DNA from 2 places in the Pseudoalteromonas sp. SANK 73390 genome. Region 2 is predicted to be linked to the other one. Evidence: riboswitches for the same ligand, from Rfam matches in the RefSeq annotation. Region 2 holds a riboswitch; the other holds the start of a gene.
The links. A riboswitch is a leader RNA that binds a small molecule or an ion and turns the genes downstream of it on or off. The one in region 2 is predicted to bind cobalamin.
Positions count from the first base shown of each region.

Region 1 (9,472 bases), on a different contig from region 2:
TGGCAGAGATAAGTAGCACGATGCGAGAGGTTACAGATGTACGTGCTTTCGCAATTATGCGCCGAGGTATTGGTGGTGGAGGTCAATCCAGACCCATCGAGTTTGTTCTACAGGGCAATGATTATGATGAGCTCGTTCAGTGGCGTGATAAGATTATTACACGCGCCCAACAAAACCCAGGGTTAGTTAGAATTGATCATGACTATAAAGAAACCTTCCCACAATTTTTAATTAGCATAGATAAAACAAAAGCAGCTGATTTAGGCGTCTCAGTAAATGACATTGGCCAAACTCTTGAGACTATGCTCGGTCAGCGTCGAGTGACCACCTTTATCGACCGCGGCGAAGAGTACGATGTGATTTTAAAAGGCACTAAATCAGACTTTAATGCCCCTAATGACATCCACAACATCTTCGTCAAATCTCGCACTGATGAGCTGGTTCCTTTAGATAGCTTGATCAGCATACATGAAGAGGCCACTGCAGCAAGCCTAAATAGATTTAACCGTATGCGTGCTATCACAATTACCGCCAACTTGGCTGATAACTATACATTAGCCGAAGCTTTGACATTTTTAAATGATGTGGCCGCACAAGAAAATAATATCGATGGTGCTGTTGATTACAAAGGTGAGTCGCAGCTCTACTACGAAGGAGCATCTGCTATGACCTACGTATTTATTTTAGCCCTAACTGTCACCTTTTTAGTATTAGCCGCACAATTTGAAAGCTTTGTTCACCCTCTTGTTATCATGTTAACAGTGCCTCTTGGACTCGTTGGTGCTTTGTATGGGTTGCATATCACAGGCAATAGTCTCAATATTTACAGCCAGATTGGAATTGTTATGCTAATTGGACTTAGTGCAAAAAATGGTATTTTAATCGTTGAGTTTGCCAACCAACTACGCGATAAAGGTATCGCATTTGAGCAAGCGATTATCGATGCGTCGGTACAACGATTACGTCCAATAATTATGACTTCATTAACCACGGTTATGAGTGCTATTCCATTGGTTTTAGCTACAGGACCTGGTGCTGAGAGTCGCATGGTTATTGGCGTAGTTATCTTTGCAGGAGTCAGCATTGCCACCATACTCACCTTGTTTATTATTCCATGCGCATATAATCTACTGGCTAAGCATACCCAGTCCCCAGAATTCATCAGTCAAAAGTTAGCGACTCAAGCAAATGAGCACAAGGAGTTAGAAAATGACTAAAGTACAAACCGCCACCTTTGGTGGCGGATGTTTTTGGTGTATTGACGCCGCTTTTCGCCAAGTAAAAGGTGTTTTAGACATACGTTCAGGCTATAGCGGCGGACACACAGAGCAACCAACTTATCAGCATATTTGCCAAGGCGATACCGGTCATGCCGAAGTTGTAGAAATTCAGTTTGACACTGAAGTTGTCAGTTATAACCAACTCTTAGAAATGTTTTTTACTTTGCATGACCCCACGCAACTTAACCGCCAAGGGAATGATACTGGCACACAATACCGTAGTGTGGTTTTTTATCATGACGATCAGCAACAGCAGCAAGCTAAAACCATGATCACAACCATTCAAAGCCACTATACCAACCCCGTGGTCACCGAGCTCAGTAGTGCAAGCACATTTTACAGCGCCGAGTCTTATCACCAGGATTACTACACAAATAACCCTAATCAGGGCTATTGCAGTATCCTCATTGCACCTAAATTAGCTAAGTTTAAACAGCAGTTTCAAAACTTATTAAAGTAAATAGAGTGCATAAAAAAAGCCAGTTATATCATACTGGCTTTTTACATTTAATATCAATTTTATTAGAGCATTGAGCATTTTAGCGAGCTAAATGACTTATTAACTGCATTAAAAATGATTCATGTAGAATAATGACATACCGAACCCCTTCTATGGTTACTAAGCCATTTATCTATCGCAATATATGGTCTACAAATAGAGCTGACCGCAATTAAAAATTAACCGTCGCTCCTACATAAGCTTGTCTACCTTGTGGTACATACCCTAAAGTACTCCCATCGGTAGCAATACCAGTACCCGCAGTAATATACGCTTTATCCGTGATATTATCTAATCTCGCCGTTAACTTAAGATTATCAAATAACGCATAATTAGCAGCTAAATTAAATACGGTATACGCACTTAGGTTTTTTTCAAATGCATTAAACTGACTATCATATAAAGCAATACTCGGTCTTGAAGAGCGATATTGCATTGCAACATTCACATCTAACTTATCCCAAGACTTTGACAACGTATAATTAAAAGCAGTATCCGGTCTGCGCACCAGCTTTTTACCCGTGCTATTATCTTTGGCATCTAATAAGGTTAAATTAATTGTATGCTCTAACCCCCATACCGAAGCTGAAGCCGATAGCTCAACGCCTTTCATACTCGCTTTATCAACATTGCTGGCAATATACTTGCCCGTTTCATTTGGCAAGTTAACAATCAACTTGTTAATACGATTATTGAAGATTGCCACATCATATTGTCCCCAGTCTGTCTCAAGAGAAACGCCCACCTCACTGTTACTTGCTTCTTCAGGCTCAATATCAGGATTTGGTATGTACCAAGGACTATTTTTAACGTAGGCTTGCGTCAGTGTTGGTGCTCTAAAAGCAGTGCCATGATTAATCCTAAATGTCACCGTATCATTAGGCTTAAAGCCAAAACCTGCCGTGTAAGTGTTGGCACGGCCATGAAAATCATAATCATCGCTTCTTGCCACAATATTTGCTAGCCATGGACCTTGGTTGTAAAACCCACCCACAAATACGGCTTTATTAGTACGCTCAGAATGCGTAAATTCTGCCGACGCTTCTGAGAGGTCTTCATTTAAACGGTTCATACCAGCGGTCAGTTGCACCGCTTTAGACCAGCGATACAAGGCTCGATACTCAAGCTCAACACGCTTTGTGCTATAAATATCATGCTCAGACGTACCTATTTGAGTATTTTCTTCTTGTGATGTACTTACACTTGCATAGTGCCCAAATACACCTTGCTGCTTTTTCCAAACAAACTTTGCAGTATAGTTTTCAAACTCATAGGCATCATTGCCCCAAGCATTATCATACTCAGCATCGCCTTCACTGTATTGCGCTAATGCAGAAAGCTGCCCTATATATGTATTATCGTAGCTAAGGTTAAAGCCTACGTTTTTATTATTATAGCCATCACTATCATGATTTTTACCCCGCGCCATAGCAGCATCTTTACCTGTTACGTCATACCCTTTTGTATCTTCATAACCGAGATTAAAGCGCAAAGACAAAGCGTCAGATGACATATATCCAGCCTGCTGGTAAGCCACGTAGTTGTGGCTACCAGACGTTAAGCTAATTTGATGTTGCTCGGCTTGACGTGTAATGATGTTAATTACGCCAGCTAATGCATCGGAGCCGTAAATCGCAGCTCTAGCACCTTTAACGACCTCAACGCGCTCAATACTATTGAGTGGGATATTGGTAAATGACACGCTACCAGAATTTGCATCACTAATACGCACCCCATCAACCAAAACCAATACATGTTTAGTCGCAGCGCCGCGCAAAAAGACGCTAGTCTGTTGACCAAAACCGCCATTTCTTATTATATCAACACCCGCAACGGTATTAAGTAACGAAGGTAAATCTCTTACATTACTTCGCTCTATTTGCGCACGCTCAATCACATTGACGGTTGCCAACGTATTATTTATTGCCTGCTCAAACTTGTTTGCCGTAACTGTAATTCGCTCAATGTCATGAAAGGTTTCTTGTGCACAGACATTAGAAGACACAGCAGCTAAAATTGCCACCGCCAAAATAGATTTGTTTTGCATGATATCCCCAAACCTGCGCCCACCGCACAAGTAATACAAGTAAATTGATTTCAAGGCCGGTCTCCGGACTTTGCCTATAAAGACATCACCGTTGCGGGGGCAGTGTTGGATTACAGTCATTCCTGTGATTTTCACCAACTTCCCGATTATCTTAGCAATTACACTGATATTTTCACTATCACGATAATACGCTGTATTATTATCAAGCTAAGCACCTTGAATAGAGGCGCTATTGTGCGAACTTTAGAAAGGATTGTCAATGGACGTCTAGAAACCTAAAGCAAGCATTTGTACTTACTTTAGGTTGTATTGAAGGTATCGGCATGTAGCCTATTAATCGCGAAAGTTCTTAAATTGGAAAGGTTGGCCAAGTTCAGCACCACGTACTAACTGCATAGCTTCTTGTAAATCATCACGCTTTTTACCTGTTACACGTACTTCTTCACCTTGAATTGCAACTTGAACCTTAATTTTTGCATCTTTGATGAGTTTCACTAACTTCTTGGCTATCTCTTTTTCGATACCTTGCTTTAGTGTCACTTTACGTGAAACATGCTTACCCGCACGTTCAATGTCTTTTAATTCAAGACTGGCCACATCTAACCCTCGTTTAGAAGCCTTACTCGCAAGTATATCAAATAGTTGCATAACTTGGGGGTCAGCTTCAGCCTTCAAAGTAATGACCTCACTATTGAGTTCAATAGACGCGTCGACCCCCCTAAAATCATAACGGGTTTCTAACTCTCGTTTGGCGTTATCAACGGCATTTTTTGCTTCAGTTATTTCGATTTCAGACACAATGTCAAAAGAAGGCATGTTATTCTCCTAAAATATGAATGACTCAATTATATCAATCAAAATAAGAATGTGGGTAAAAAAATGATATTCACCCACCAGCCAGTTTTCAATGATATACTGACCCAAAATTAGCGGCTATTAATCGAGTAGGAAGTTTTGTGACAAGGCGCGTTTATCAAATTTTACTCCTAGTAACATTCGCAGTATGTACCTATCTATTTGCTAAAGAATTTCAACATTCAGGCGTACGTATTGAACACGCTGATAAAGTGGTACATTTTGTTATCTTTTTTGCGCTTGCTTTTATCATGCACCATGCCTTTAAGTGGCCCATGATAGCCCAATTGGTACTGTTAGCCAGCTATGGAATTGGCATAGAAGTAATGCAAGGTATGCTACCCCACAGACAAGCGTCCTTAGGCGATTTTATTGCAGATTTTGTCGGCGCACTTAGCTATTACCTCTGCTATTTTATATTCACTCAGTGGCGCTCAAAAAAGTATGGCTAATATCCATATTCTTGGCGCAGGTGCAGTTGGTCTATCATTTGCTCATGCGCTCAGTAAACAGCATAATGTCACGATTATATCGCGTCACCCTGTGATGGATAATTGGCACTATAGTGAGCAGCAAAAAACGTCAAAAATTAATGCTCAACCTCTTCAGTTAAATCATCTTAAGCCTCTCAAAGAGGCGATAGAAAACTGCTTTATTTGCGTCAAATCTTATCAGCTCTGGCAAGCAATTACAGATGTGCTACCACATTTAGCTGACAACGCAAATATCTTAATAAGCCACAACGGAATGCAAGATATTAAAGCCGTGAGTAAACAACTAACACCGAATCAGGCTCTGTACTTTGTGAGTACTGCAAGAGGCGCTTTAAAGCTTAGTGCATATCATGTACACGCAACCGGCCAAGGCGACACTTATCTAGGCGCATGTAACGAGCTAGCTCGCAGCAATATTCAATCCATATATCATAATTTTTTTGCAACCTTGTTATCACCGAGCTTTATGCATGACGATATTCAGCTATTGCGTTGGCAAAAGTTAATCGTCAACATTGCGATTAACCCACTGAGCGCACTTCATCAGATCCCTAACGGTCATTTACGTCACCCCCGTTTTGCCAGCACAATTTTAGCATTACTTAACGAAGCCTGTGTTGTTGCCAAAAAAGTAGATATCAATTTGCCATTATCAGATGCATTAGACAGCGCGTATCTGGTCATGAACCGAACCTGTGCTAATTACTCATCGATGGCGCAAGATGTAAAGCATGGTAGAAAAACTGAAATTGATGCCATTTGTGGGTACGTTGTAATTCTTGCCAAGCAGTTTAACATTGCAGTACCACAGAATGAACAACTACTACAGGCTAATAAAAAGTAGACATTAAAAAAGCCGAGTTACCTCGGCTTTTTTTAATCAATTAAACCTTTATTCCGGCTTATAAACTTTAACATTCATAAAACCATTTTCGTGTAAGATCAATGCCTGAAGTTGGCTCATGACCCCTTTAGCACAATACAAGTAATATTCCTTATCTTGCGGTAAATCAGCAAACTTAGTGGCGATGCGGAAAAAAGGTAAATGCACAACGTCAACACCTTCTATCTCTAACGGATTAGCATCTTCTTCATCGGGGGCACGAATATCTAAAATAACCCCATTGGCTGGCAACTCGCTAGCACTTTCGGCTTCTTTAACTTCTTCTTTAGCCTCTGCTTCAATATCCCGAATGTCTTTGACTGTGGCGTTTTTAACTACCGTATCTAACACATCAAAATCAAACTTTTGCTCTTCAGCTAAAATAGTTTCCAACTTGGCTTTTACCGTTGGTTTTTTAGAAATAACCCCACAATATTCAGGCATTGCTTCTGCCATTTCTACGGTGCCAATCTCTCTCGCTATTTTTATAATGTCCGCTTTATCATGCTGAATCAGCGGGCGCACAATGAGTGTCTCTGTCACACGGTCAATTACATTTAAGTTAGCCAGCGTTTGACTCGATACCTGACCAATACTTTCACCAGTGACAAGGGCAGGAATATTAAGCTTTTCTGCAACTTGACTGCCTGCTCGCATCATCATACGTTTGAGTACAACACCCATCTGGCCATTTTCAACATTTTCTAATATTTCCGCGACCACAGGTTCAAAGTCAACGGTTATAAACTTAACTTTGTGTGTTGAGCTATATCGCTTCCATAGGTAATGACTAACTTGTTTAACACCAATTTCATGGGCTGCACCACCGAGATTAAAAAACAGGAAGTGAGTGCGAGCACCCTTGCGGATCATTTGATAGGTAGCAACCCCAGAGTCAAAGCCCCCAGAGATAAGCGATAGCACATCTTCTTGACTAGGCAGCGGAAACCCACCAATACCATAATGCGTATGCGTAACGATATAAGCTAAGGCATCTTTGATTTCAATCTTAACCGTTATATCCGGTTTACTGAGTTTTACTTTGGCACCGGCAACATTTTGATTCAACCCACCACCGACGTAGCGCTCAACGTCGCTAGAAGTAAAGTCATGTTGACCATTGCGTTTTACTCGAACACAAAAAGTTTTATTTTCAATTGTGTGACCCGCCAACTCTAGAGTTCGCTGATAAATATCATCGATACTTTCATAGGCTGTTTCTTGCACTTCAATAAATTGCACTATACCGGGCACACGCTTTAAATTATCAATAAGCGCTTCTCTTGTTTGAGCATCAGATTTATCGCTCACTACTGTAATATTGTCCCAGTTATTTTTTACTTTTACCTTTTCATCAAAGCGGCTTAGGATAATTTTAATGTTCTTCTCTAATAACTTAGTGAAGCGTTTACGGACTGATTTACTTTTTATGGCAATTTCAGGGTGCAGTTTGACGATAAATTTAAACATAGAAACAACTCTTTTGCGTGGCGAATGCGCGCCGGAACATCGGGCGCGCGATTATAGCAAATTTCTAAGCGTCTAGGAAATAAACAAACCACTTTAGCGATTTATTACGCAATACTAGGTAGCGATTCGTCGGCAAGCGTTTGATATTGCAATTGTAAGCTTTGAATTTTGTCAACGCTTAAATCCGTACAATATGGTTTAAATAACATAAGCACTTTAACAATCCCATTATAGATATCTTGTTGCTCTAAAACGCCTGTCATTCTGCGCGCTTTGACATAAGGCGTCCAAAAGCTCACCGTCATTTTTAGCATATGCGCCAACTCTTTGGCATCTTCATCAGTAATATCAATCACTCGGCTGGTTCTTAAGCCAATGACGACCGAACGAACTTGCTCGAAAAGATCGGTTTGAAACTCTATATAGTGTTTTTTTAATACCCCATCTCTTGCCAAGATATCAGTCAGATTGTCGTAAAAAAAGTGATAACGCCACATTAAATCAAATAACGAGTCCAGATATTTAGTCAGTTGCTCAAGTGGCTCAAATTCGGTATCCAATGGTTTAAAGTGAATACTTAAATGCTCACGATATAACGAAAATATATTACGAATAATGTCTTCTTTATTTTTAAAATGATAATACAAATTGCCCGGACTAATGCCCAAGTTGGAGGCAATATGATTCGTTGTAATTGCTCTTTCACCATGGAGGTTAAACAGCGCAATACTGGTACGAATGATTTTTTCCTTGGTATTCATATCCTGATCTCTTTGACACGCGATTAATATTAGGGTGTGTTTCACTAACTGGGTCAGTATAGTCAATTAGCAACTCTGAAAATAGCACTAAAGGGTATATGATATAAGCCTAGATAGTGCAAAGCAGACCAGTGAAATATCTGTAAAATATTGCTACCATAGGGCAAATTTTTAAGCCGGCACAGTGTTATGAAAGTTACAGCTTTATACCCAGGTACTTTTGATCCCCTCACTAATGGTCATACAGATTTAATTAAACGTGCAGCAAAAATGTTTGATGTTGTTTTACTTGCGATAGCACACAATCCAAATAAGCAACCCTGCTTTTCGCTGGATGAGAGAGTGTCACTCGCTGAACAAATACTAGCTGAGCATAAAAATGTTAAGGTCATTGGTTTTTCAGGACTTTTAGTTGATTTAGCAAAGCAGCAAAACGCCAATGTTTTGATCCGAGGAATACGTGCAGTATCTGACTTTGATTACGAATTTCAGCTCGCTAATATGAATCGTCGTCTTAACCCTGACCTCGAAAGCGTGTTTTTAACCCCCTCTGAACGTAACTCTTTTATCTCTTCTACTTTGGTAAAAGAAGTGGCTTTACACAAAGGGGATGTGAGTGAATTTGTTCACCCGCTCGTAGCTCAAGCTTTACAGGAAAAATTACACGGATGAAATTATCATATTTAAGTGCCGTACTTTCACTCACATTAAGCAGCTATGCATTTGCAAGCCCTTGGATAAATGCCGATGAAAGTGAGCTTAAACACTCTGTAGATACACTAGTCAGTCATGGTTTAATCAACCGACCTGTAAATCAGTACCCATTATTGTGGCAAGGTTTGATACAAGACTTAGCTCAGATAGAGAGTAATGAGAATCATAATATCCCAGAGCTAGCCCAGTTTGCATTAGCGCATGTTCGCCATGCTCTAGCGCAAGCCAAACGAGAACGATACTCTAGCGTAAAAGCACATTTTAATGATGAGCCTGCATTACAAGAAGGCATGGGGGAGCGACAGGCATCTCAATCTGGCATTTCAAGTTACGGTGTTATTACAGGCAACCATGTTAGCGCTAAAGTACAAGTTAATTACACTGACGACGCATTAGATGCTAAACAAATCAACCATTACGGTAGTCACTTAGCAATACTATATGATAATTGGGCACTTAGTGTAGAACG
Region 1 is NZ_ARPN01000055.1:154,322-163,793, reverse strand. It holds gene SANK73390_RS08390 (efflux RND transporter permease subunit) at 1-1,217, shown strand, start outside; gene msrA (peptide-methionine (S)-S-oxide reductase MsrA) at 1,210-1,740, shown strand; gene SANK73390_RS08380 (TonB-dependent receptor domain-containing protein) at 1,952-3,826, opposite strand; cobalamin riboswitch at 3,864-4,007, opposite strand; gene SANK73390_RS08375 (YajQ family cyclic di-GMP-binding protein) at 4,160-4,642, opposite strand; gene SANK73390_RS08370 (VanZ family protein) at 4,783-5,133, shown strand; gene SANK73390_RS08365 (ketopantoate reductase family protein) at 5,126-6,019, shown strand; gene thiI (tRNA uracil 4-sulfurtransferase ThiI) at 6,068-7,528, opposite strand; gene SANK73390_RS08355 (TetR/AcrR family transcriptional regulator) at 7,633-8,289, opposite strand; gene coaD (pantetheine-phosphate adenylyltransferase) at 8,479-8,961, shown strand; gene SANK73390_RS08345 (capsule assembly Wzi family protein) at 8,958-9,472, shown strand, end outside.
Region 1: another riboswitch for cobalamin. It lies ahead of SANK73390_RS08380 (TonB-dependent receptor domain-containing protein); the one in region 2 lies ahead of SANK73390_RS15040 (ABC transporter ATP-binding protein).

Region 2 (9,472 bases):
TGACATTACAATTGGAATTAATGGTGATACTGACAAAGGCATCACTACATCTGCAGGTAGTAAGTTACTTGGTGCTTTGTCAGATGCTGGTATCTTTGTATCGTCAGCCTGTGGTGGCGGTGGCTCATGTGGCCAGTGTCGCGTACACATCAAAGAAGGTGGCGGTGATATTCTGCCAACCGAACTTGACCACATATCTAAAGGTGAGGCACGTGAAGGCTGTCGCTTAGCATGTCAGGTTAATGTTAAAAACGATATGGAAATTGAACTTGAAGAATCAATTTTCGGGGTTAAGAAGTGGGACTGTGAAGTTATCTCTAATGATAACAAAGCAACTTTCATCAAGGAGCTAAAACTAGCTATTCCTGATGGTGAGTCTGTGCCATTTCGTGCCGGTGGTTATATTCAGATTGAAGCGCCAGCACACCACGTTAAATATGCAGACTTCGATGTTCCTGATGAGTATCGTCCAGATTGGGAGCGCTTTGGCTTCTTTAATCTTGAGTCTAAAGTGGATGAAGAAACCATTCGTGCATACTCAATGGCAAACTATCCAGAAGAGTTTGGCATTATCATGCTTAATGTACGTATTGCGACTCCGCCACCAAATAACTTGTCACTACCATGTGGTAAAATGTCTTCGTACATTTGGTCATTGAAAGAAGGTGATAAAGTAACTATTTCAGGTCCATTTGGTGAGTTCTTTGCTAAAGACACGGATGCAGAAATGGTATTTGTTGGTGGTGGTGCAGGTATGGCTCCGATGCGTTCGCATATTTTTGACCAGCTTAAACGTCTTAACTCTTCACGTAAGATGTCTTTTTGGTATGGTGCGCGCTCTAAACGTGAGATGTTCTACGTTGAAGACTTTGATGGCCTAGCGGCAGAGAACGAAAACTTCGTATGGCACACTGCATTGTCAGACCCACAACCAGAAGATAACTGGGAAGGTTATACAGGCTTCATCCATAATGTACTTTATGAGAACTACTTAAAAGATCATGAAGCACCAGAAGATTGCGAGTTCTACATGTGTGGTCCTCCAATGATGAACGCGGCTGTAATTAATTTGCTCAAAGACCTAGGTGTAGAAGACGAAAACATCTTACTAGATGACTTCGGTGGCTAATTAGGCTTTCGTGCATGCTCAAAACAGAATTTTGAGATAAAATATAAACCCCAAAGCATGCTTTGGGGTTTTTTTATTACCTATGACTGAGTTGATATAGTATTAGGGTAATCGTTTGTATGGGTTACATAGCCATATTTTAAGAATTTAAGGAAGGGAAGATGGTACGTATTTTTTTACCCATAATCATTTTGGCCACTATTGTATTAACTGGTTGTGATAATCATCATGAGAATACCCCTCAGGCGTTAGTACTCACGGGAAAAACGATGGGGACAACCTACAATATTAAAGCTTACCCCCCTGAGCTTGAATTAACGAAAGAGCAGCTACAAAAGCAAATTGATGACACATTAATAGTAGTGAATCAGTCAATGTCTCCATGGGTAAAAGGTTCTGAAATTAACCAGTTTAATGCCTTGTCAAACAATGAAATAATGGTTATTAGTGACGACTTTAGAACGGTGATTGCTGAATCAATTCGGCTAGGAAAATCAACCGAAACGCTTGATGTGACTATGGGACCGCTTATCGATTTATGGGGATTTGGTCCTGATAAACGCCCAACTCAGCGGCCAACTCAAATTCAACTTGATGATATGCGCAGCCGCATTGGGGTTGATAAGCTGGTACTTAATGAGCAAGGTTTAGCGAAAACAATAGCAGGCTTAGAAGTTTCTTTTTCAGCGACGGCAAAAGGCTATGGTATAGACAAGGTTGCATTATTGCTAGAGCAGCTAGGCATTGATAATTATATGGTAGAAATCGGCGGAGAGCTTCGAGTTTCGGGGGTTAAACCAAATAATAAGCCATGGGTTATTGCAATTGAGCAACCCGATGCGCCTATGGGGCAGCGTCAAGTACATAAAGCATTAAAGCCAGGCAGCAATGGTATTGCTACATCAGGGGATTACCGTATTTTTTATGAAATGGACGGGGAAACTTTTACCCATTTAATTGACCCTGCTACGGGTATGCCCGTCAAGCATGACTTAGTATCCGTGACGGTATTGCACCCTTCAGCCATGACGGCAGATGGTCTTGCTACGGCGCTGACAGTAATGGGAACAGAGCGTGCTAAAGTTTATGCTGAAAAGCATAACCTGGCGGTATATCTAATTAGTAAATCATCTGATGGCTTAGTCACCTATGCAAGTAAGTCATTTAAACCTTATTTGTGAGTCGTGGATAAGCGGGTTATAATAGCAAAGTAACAGACCGTCACTGGCCCAGCAACGCTGGGCCAACTTTTATATTATTAGGGGCCAGTTCAATGTCGCTGTTTTTACTTACTTTTGGGTTACTTATTCTAATTGTTACTGCGATGGCGGTAGGTGTTATTGTACAGAAAAAATCAATGGCTAGTAGTTGTGGTGGTTTAGGTGCTGCAGGTGTGGAAAAGGCGTGTGACTGTGATGACCCTTGTGATAGACGCAAAAAGCGTTTAGCCAAAGAGCAAGCGTGGAAAGAGAACCAGATTTTATAAGTCTGCTTTAATTAATATAGAATGCGAGCTACGGCTCGCATTTTTGATTGTTCTCTGCAGGTTTACATACAGCAAGCTTGGTACTTTGTTCGTTATGGCCAGCCTCGGGTAACGTCGTTAATGTAAGAGTGATATGCCTTTTAGCAATGCAAATTGGTGGTAACTTGAGCAATCGATTGCAGCTGACTCTATGATTTGCTCTTCATTGAAGTGTTGCAGCGACTAACTCATTCGTTTTATTAAAACATTGATCACTTTAGCGAGCTAAATGGTTTATTAACTGCGTTAAAAATGGCTCATGTAGAATAACCACATATCAAAATTCCTGTCTGGTCACCAAGCCCTTTATCCGTCGCAATATCTGGGCATTTATTAAATGTAATTGGTATAAGACTGAGGTTTCTTATTTCGAGCAGGAGAAAGCGCGGCTATAAGTTGTTTTTTAGACGTCTAGACAGCATAATAACGGATTACTTTGCTGGTAATTCTTGGGAATGAGTTGCAAATACTCAACTGTCCCCGCAACTGTAAAAGTCGCCTCGGTGGCTCAAGTCAGATACCAAGACCAGCAGATACACTCTTAGCGGGCGTACTGTGAGTCACATTCAATTTATTAAATAGCGGTCGTTTTTGATGGCTGTATTGTATGTGCTTAGCGCCCTCAATGATGTTTTAAGGTAGGCATGATACAAGCAAGTTCACCACCTCCTATGTTGAGTGTTAAGCAGCTAGGGCTGAAGGTTAATCAATCCACTATCCTCGACGACATAAGTTTTGATATAAAAACGGGTCAGTTTATAGGATTATTAGGTCCCAATGGTGCGGGTAAATCGTCATTGCTGCGCTGTATTTATCGCTATACCAAGCCATCATATGGCTTTATTCAATTGCTTGATAAATCCATCGATGATTATTCTCGACAAGCCTATGCTCAACAAGTTGCGGTGGTATTGCAAGAGGTACCTGAGCAGTTTAATCTCGCGGTATTTGATGTGGTTGCAATGGGGTTAACACCACACAAACCTTTGTTTTCATCAATGGACCAAGACGATAGAAATTATGTTTATACAGCACTTGAAAAGGTTGGCTTAACACATAAGAACACACAAATGTTTTGCTCTTTATCTGGTGGAGAAAAGCAACGAGTAATGATTGCCAGAGCAATGGTGCAACGCCCTAAACTATTAATAATGGATGAACCTACAAGCCACCTTGATGTGAAGTATCAAATTCAAATTATGGAATTGGCAAAATCTTTAGGCGTGAGTGTGCTGGCTTCTTTTCATGATCTTAACCTCGCTTGTGCCATCTCAGATAGCTTACTGGTGTTACATCAAGGCAGTTTGAAAGCGCAGGGTAAACCTCAAAATGTACTTACCTCTCATTTACTCAGTGATGTTTTTGGTGTGTGTGCGGATGTAAGCTTGGTGCAAAGTGCAAGCGATATTCATAATGTTGTACCTCATATTCGCTACCATTATGGTTATGTAAAATGAGTCGATTAGGATTACTTTGCATCTTTGTATTACTGACTTTGGTTAGCTTTATAGGGGCCTTGAGCTTAGGTGCAATCTCGATAGACTTACTCGATGTGTGGCAGGCTTTATTATCATACGATAGTCGTCACCTTGAGCAAAAAGTAATCGTTGAGTTGCGTTTACCTCGTACAATTTTGGCTTTTTTAGCAGGGTGTGGGTTGGCTATGGCTGGCCTGATTTTACAAACCGTTACTCGAAACCCTCTGGCCGATCCGTATCTATTCGGGATCTCGTCAGGTGCCTCATTAGGTGTGGTGGTATTATTTACATTAACGGGGGTTCAAGCCGGTTTGGCGCTATCTGGCGCTGCATTTATTGGTAGTTTACTGGCAATGACTGCGCTCATTGTTATCACCCGTACACAGATGAGCAACCAAGTAGAGTCTTTGGTGTTAGCAGGTGTGGCGTTGTCGTTCTTGTTTAGTGCTTGTACCAGCTTATTATTATATTGGAGTGACCCACAAGCAATCAGTGCGATTGTATTTTGGACCTTGGGTAGTTTTTCGCGGGCCGATTGGCAAACGTTATGGCTGCCTGCATTGGTTGTCAGTTTATGTATTGCCTGTATGCTACTTTTTCGTCGCACACTCAATGCGTTATTACTCGGAGATGAAAATGCAACAACGCTGGGTGTGCATGTTACCAAACTACGTTTAGGTATGTTGCTATTAAGTTCGCTGTTAACGGCTGTGCTCGTTGCTATATGTGGTGGTGTGGGATTCGTAGGGTTAATGGTACCACACATAGTGCGGTTTTTTATCTCTCAAGCGAGTACCGCAGGCTTGCTCGCAACCGCTTTCTGTGGCGGCCTATTTATGATCTGGGTTGATGTCATTGCACGTTCAGTGCTAGATAACCAAGAACTGCCTGTTGGTGTTATTACCGCTGCGGTAGGTAGTGTATTTTTCTTATTATTGCTGGTGCTACGTAAGCGCAGCTCGCCATCAATGTAGAGCAATATGATGGCAGGTTTACCACTGAAATTAAAATAATGGGAACTAAATTGAAAACTCTTATGGTGCAAGGCACAACCTCCGATGCGGGGAAAAGTACTTTAGTTGCGGGCTTGTGTCGGGTATTGGCACGAAGAGGTGTGAATGTTGCGCCGTTTAAACCGCAAAATATGGCACTCAATAGTGCGGTTACTCCCTGTGGCGGTGAAATCGGTCGAGCACAGTCACTACAAGCTATTGCGGCAAAGGTTGAATTAAGCACTGATTTTAATCCTATTTTGCTTAAACCAAACAGTGATACGGGCGCGCAAGTGATCATTCATGGTCGCTCTATCGGTAATATGGAAGCGGTCAAATACCATGATTACAAAAAGGTTGCGATGCAAGCGGTGCTGCAATCTCATCAACGCTTAGAAAGTCAGTTTGAAGCCGTGTTAGTTGAAGGGGCTGGCAGCCCTGCGGAAATTAACTTGCGTGAAAATGACATTGCTAATATGGGTTTTGCGTGTGAGGTAAATTGCCCTGTGATAATTATTGCCGATATTGATAAAGGTGGCGTATTTGCACATTTGGTTGGCACGTTGGCGTTACTAAGTGAGGCAGAACAGGCATTAGTAAAAGGTTTTGTGATTAACCGTTTTCGTGGTGATATTAGCTTGTTGCAATCGGGTTTAGACTGGTTAGAGCAATACACGGGTAAGCCTGTATTAGGTGTATTGCCGTATTTTCACTCATTAAATCTTGATGCCGAAGATGCCGTTACGCTCGATAATCATGTGACTGATAGCCAGTTATCTATTAGCGTGCTATTAGTGCCTCATATTAGTAATCATACTGACTTTGATAGCTTACGCTTACATCCAAATATTGATTTACGTTATGTACGTCATGGTGAGCAAATTGCTGCTACCGATCTAATTATTATTCCGGGTAGTAAAAATGTGATAGCTGATTTGGCTTTTTTGCAAAACGAGAGCTGGCAAGGCGAGATAATTCGACATTTGCGCTTTGGTGGTAAAGTGCTAGGTATTTGTGGTGGATTACAAATGCTAGGTAAAGCTATTTATGACCCCAGCGGTATTGAGTCGAGTAAAAACGAGATACAAGGGTTAAACTTAGCTGATTTTACGACCACGTTGATGCCTAGCAAAACCCTAACGCAAGTAACGGGTGAATGTTTGTTAGACAAAACACCTGTTGCTATCAACGGCTATGAAATTCATTGTGGAGTAAGCGAAGGTTGGGCTTTGAGCAATCCATTTATGCGTTTTACCGCACATCCAAATGGTATAAAGCATGATGGCTTTATTTCAGAAGATAGACAAATAGCAGGTACTTACTTACATGGTTTATTTGATAGCCCTGATGCGGCCAAAACAATATTGGATTGGGCCAGCGGTGGGCGTTTGCAAGCGCCTGCGTTTGATTTGGCCACCCACCGAGAGCTGCAACTTGAGCGACTAGCTGACAGCTGTGAGCAATACCTTGATATGAATAAAATTCTCGCCTTAATGTTAAATAATGATAATTGAATGAGGAAGCTATGAGCGATTCACACGACAATAAAAGTCAAGAAAAACACCAACAAAGGCAACAAAAAGTAAAAGATCAAGTTGATGCGAAAGTTGCAGCTGCTGATAAAGTTCAGGGTATTTTTCAAGTTATTACCGGTAATGGTAAAGGTAAATCTACTTCAGGTTTTGGCACGGTTGCCCGTTGTGTAGGTCATGGTCAAAATGCCGCAGTGGCACAGTTTATTAAAGGTATGTGGGCGTGTGGAGAGCGTAATCTACTTGAAAAGGCGGGTGTCCCATTTGCTGTAATGAAAACAGGTTTTACATGGGAAACACAAAACCGTGAAACAGATACCCAAGCTGCACAACAAACTTGGCAACAAGCAAAGGCGTGGCTGGCAGATGAAAGCATAGATCTCGTTCTATTAGACGAGCTGACTTATATGGTGACGTATGATTACATCAACTTGGATGAAGTGCTGGATGCACTTAGCAGTAGGCCAAAAATGCAGTCGGTGATTGTGACCGGGCGTGGTGCTCATCGCAAGTTAACAGAGTTGGCTGATACGGTGAGTGAAGTGCGTAATGTAAAACATGCTTTTGAAGCGGGTGTTAAAGCGTTAGAAGGTTTTGATTACTGATGCAGTTGCGTTACTTTGCTTGTATATGTGTTTTGTTTACTTGTTGTGTTGTACAGGCTAAAGAAGCACAGCGTATCATTGCGCTTGCCCCTCATATTGTAGAAAACCTGTTCGCCATTGGCGCTGGAGAGCGTATTGTAGGCACAGTTGAATATGCAGATTACCCTCAAGAAGCGAGCGACATTATGCGTATTGGTGGCCACAATGGTATTGCGCTTGAGAGGGTGCTTGCGCTGCAACCTGATCTTGTGATTGCTTGGCAATCAGGCAATAAAAAAGCCGATTTAGATAAGCTTGAAAAGCTAGGTATAAAAGTTATTTATAGTAATACAAAAGATATTACTAAAGTGGCTGATGAGCTGCAATTGTTTGGTCGCTTAACAGGGCAAAATCAACAAGCAAAAAGGCTCGCGGAGCATTTTACAGCGCGCTTACAGGCGCTAAAAACACAATACAAAAATAGCGCGCCACTGCGTGTATTTTATCAATTGTGGCCCGAACCTATGATGACGATTAATAATAATACGGTAGTGCATCAATTGCTCGACGTGTGCGCTGTTGAAAACGCATTTGCCGATAACGCCACAGACTACCCACAAATTAGTATTGAAAATGTGCTGCAAACCAAACCTCAAGTGATTGTATTACCAGTTGAAAAAAGTAAAAAAGTGATGCCGACTATTGATTGGCAAGCTTGGCCTGAGATCCCCGCAGTGAAGCATAAGCAATTTATTGAAGTGGATGCCGATTTATTGCATCGGTTCAGCACTCGGGCACTTGATGGGGTAACCGACATGTGTGATAAATTGCAGCGCGCACGCACCCACTATCAACAACAATAAAGGATAGCTCCATGGCAACGTGGCAAGACTTACTAAATCAGCAAAAACAACAATCTTACTTACAAGAAACACTCAACTATGTAGCGCAACGCCGTAGCGAAGGTGTGACTGTATATCCACCACAATCACAAGTGTTTGGTGCATTTGAGGTGACGCCTTTTGAGCAAGTGAAGGTTGTTATTTTGGGACAAGATCCTTACCACGGATCCAATCAAGCGCATGGTTTATGCTTTTCGGTGTTGCCGGGCGTTAAGCCACCCCCATCGCTGGCGAATATGTACAAAGAGTTAGCGCAAGATATCGACGGTTTTAGCATTCCAGAACATGGCTACTTACTGCCTTGGGCAGAGCAAGGAGTTTTGCTACTCAATACGGTATTAACGGTTGAACAAGGTGCGGCGCACTCTCATAAAAAGCTAGGTTGGGAGCGTTTTACCGATGTGGTTATTGAGCAGTTAAACGGACATAGTGAAGGCGTTATATTTTTACTTTGGGGCGCACACGCCCAGAAAAAAGGTAAGAATATCGATAAACAACGCCACTATGTATTACACGCACCACACCCTTCGCCACTGTCAGCGCACCGAGGGTTCTTTGGGTGCCAGCACTTTTCTAAAACTAATGAGCTGTTAAACACGATGGGCAAGCAGCCGATTAACTGGCAGGTGTGATTTTTTTAGTGCAAATGTTTGTAATAAAAAAGGCTCCTCGGAGTAATGCTGATCAGTTAAGAAATATTTAACGATCCATTGACCGATCTTTTGAATGCTTCAAAATCCGATATCAGTTATTGATGTCGGATTTTTTATGCGCTTTGAAACAGAATTAGCTACAACTTTTGATGCTTGTAATACTTTTCATACTTTTGAAAAGTTTGCAGAAATACTATCGCCTCAATTAATTGAGCAAGGCTTTAAGCAAGCAGGTGTAGCAACAGTTAGAAAGCGTCGATTACCTTTAGAAACTGTACTTTGTTCAATCGTAGGGATGAGTTTATTTCGACAGCGTTCAGTTTGGGATATTGCAACACAGATGGATATTATGTTGCCAGGTAAAAAGCCATTAATGGCCCCAAGCGCATTAGAACAAGCTAGACAGCGATTAGGAGCTGAAGCTGTTAAGCAAGTATTCTTAGCAATGTCTGAGCAAAGTTACCAACATAATCAATTTGAAACATGGTCTGGGTTGAATTTGCTAGCCGTTGATGGGGTGGTATGGCGAACAACCGATACACCAGAAAGTCATCAAACCTTTAAAGCGCAAAGCAACGGACATAGTGACAATATATTTCCTAAAATACGAATGGTTTGTCATATGGAGTTATCAATCCATCAACTTATCAATAGTGCTTTTTCAGATTATCGAACAA
Region 2 is NZ_ARPN01000109.1:235,285-244,756, forward strand. It holds gene nqrF (NADH:ubiquinone reductase (Na(+)-transporting) subunit F) at 1-1,129, shown strand, start outside; gene SANK73390_RS15030 (FAD:protein FMN transferase) at 1,291-2,310, shown strand; gene nqrM ((Na+)-NQR maturation NqrM) at 2,403-2,615, shown strand; cobalamin riboswitch at 3,078-3,199, shown strand; gene SANK73390_RS15040 (ABC transporter ATP-binding protein) at 3,299-4,111, shown strand; gene SANK73390_RS15045 (FecCD family ABC transporter permease) at 4,108-5,106, shown strand; gene SANK73390_RS15050 (cobyric acid synthase) at 5,157-6,638, shown strand; gene cobO (cob(I)yrinic acid a,c-diamide adenosyltransferase) at 6,650-7,261, shown strand; gene SANK73390_RS15060 (cobalamin-binding protein) at 7,261-8,103, shown strand; gene ung (uracil-DNA glycosylase) at 8,115-8,774, shown strand; gene SANK73390_RS15070 (transposase domain-containing protein) at 8,911-9,472, shown strand, end outside.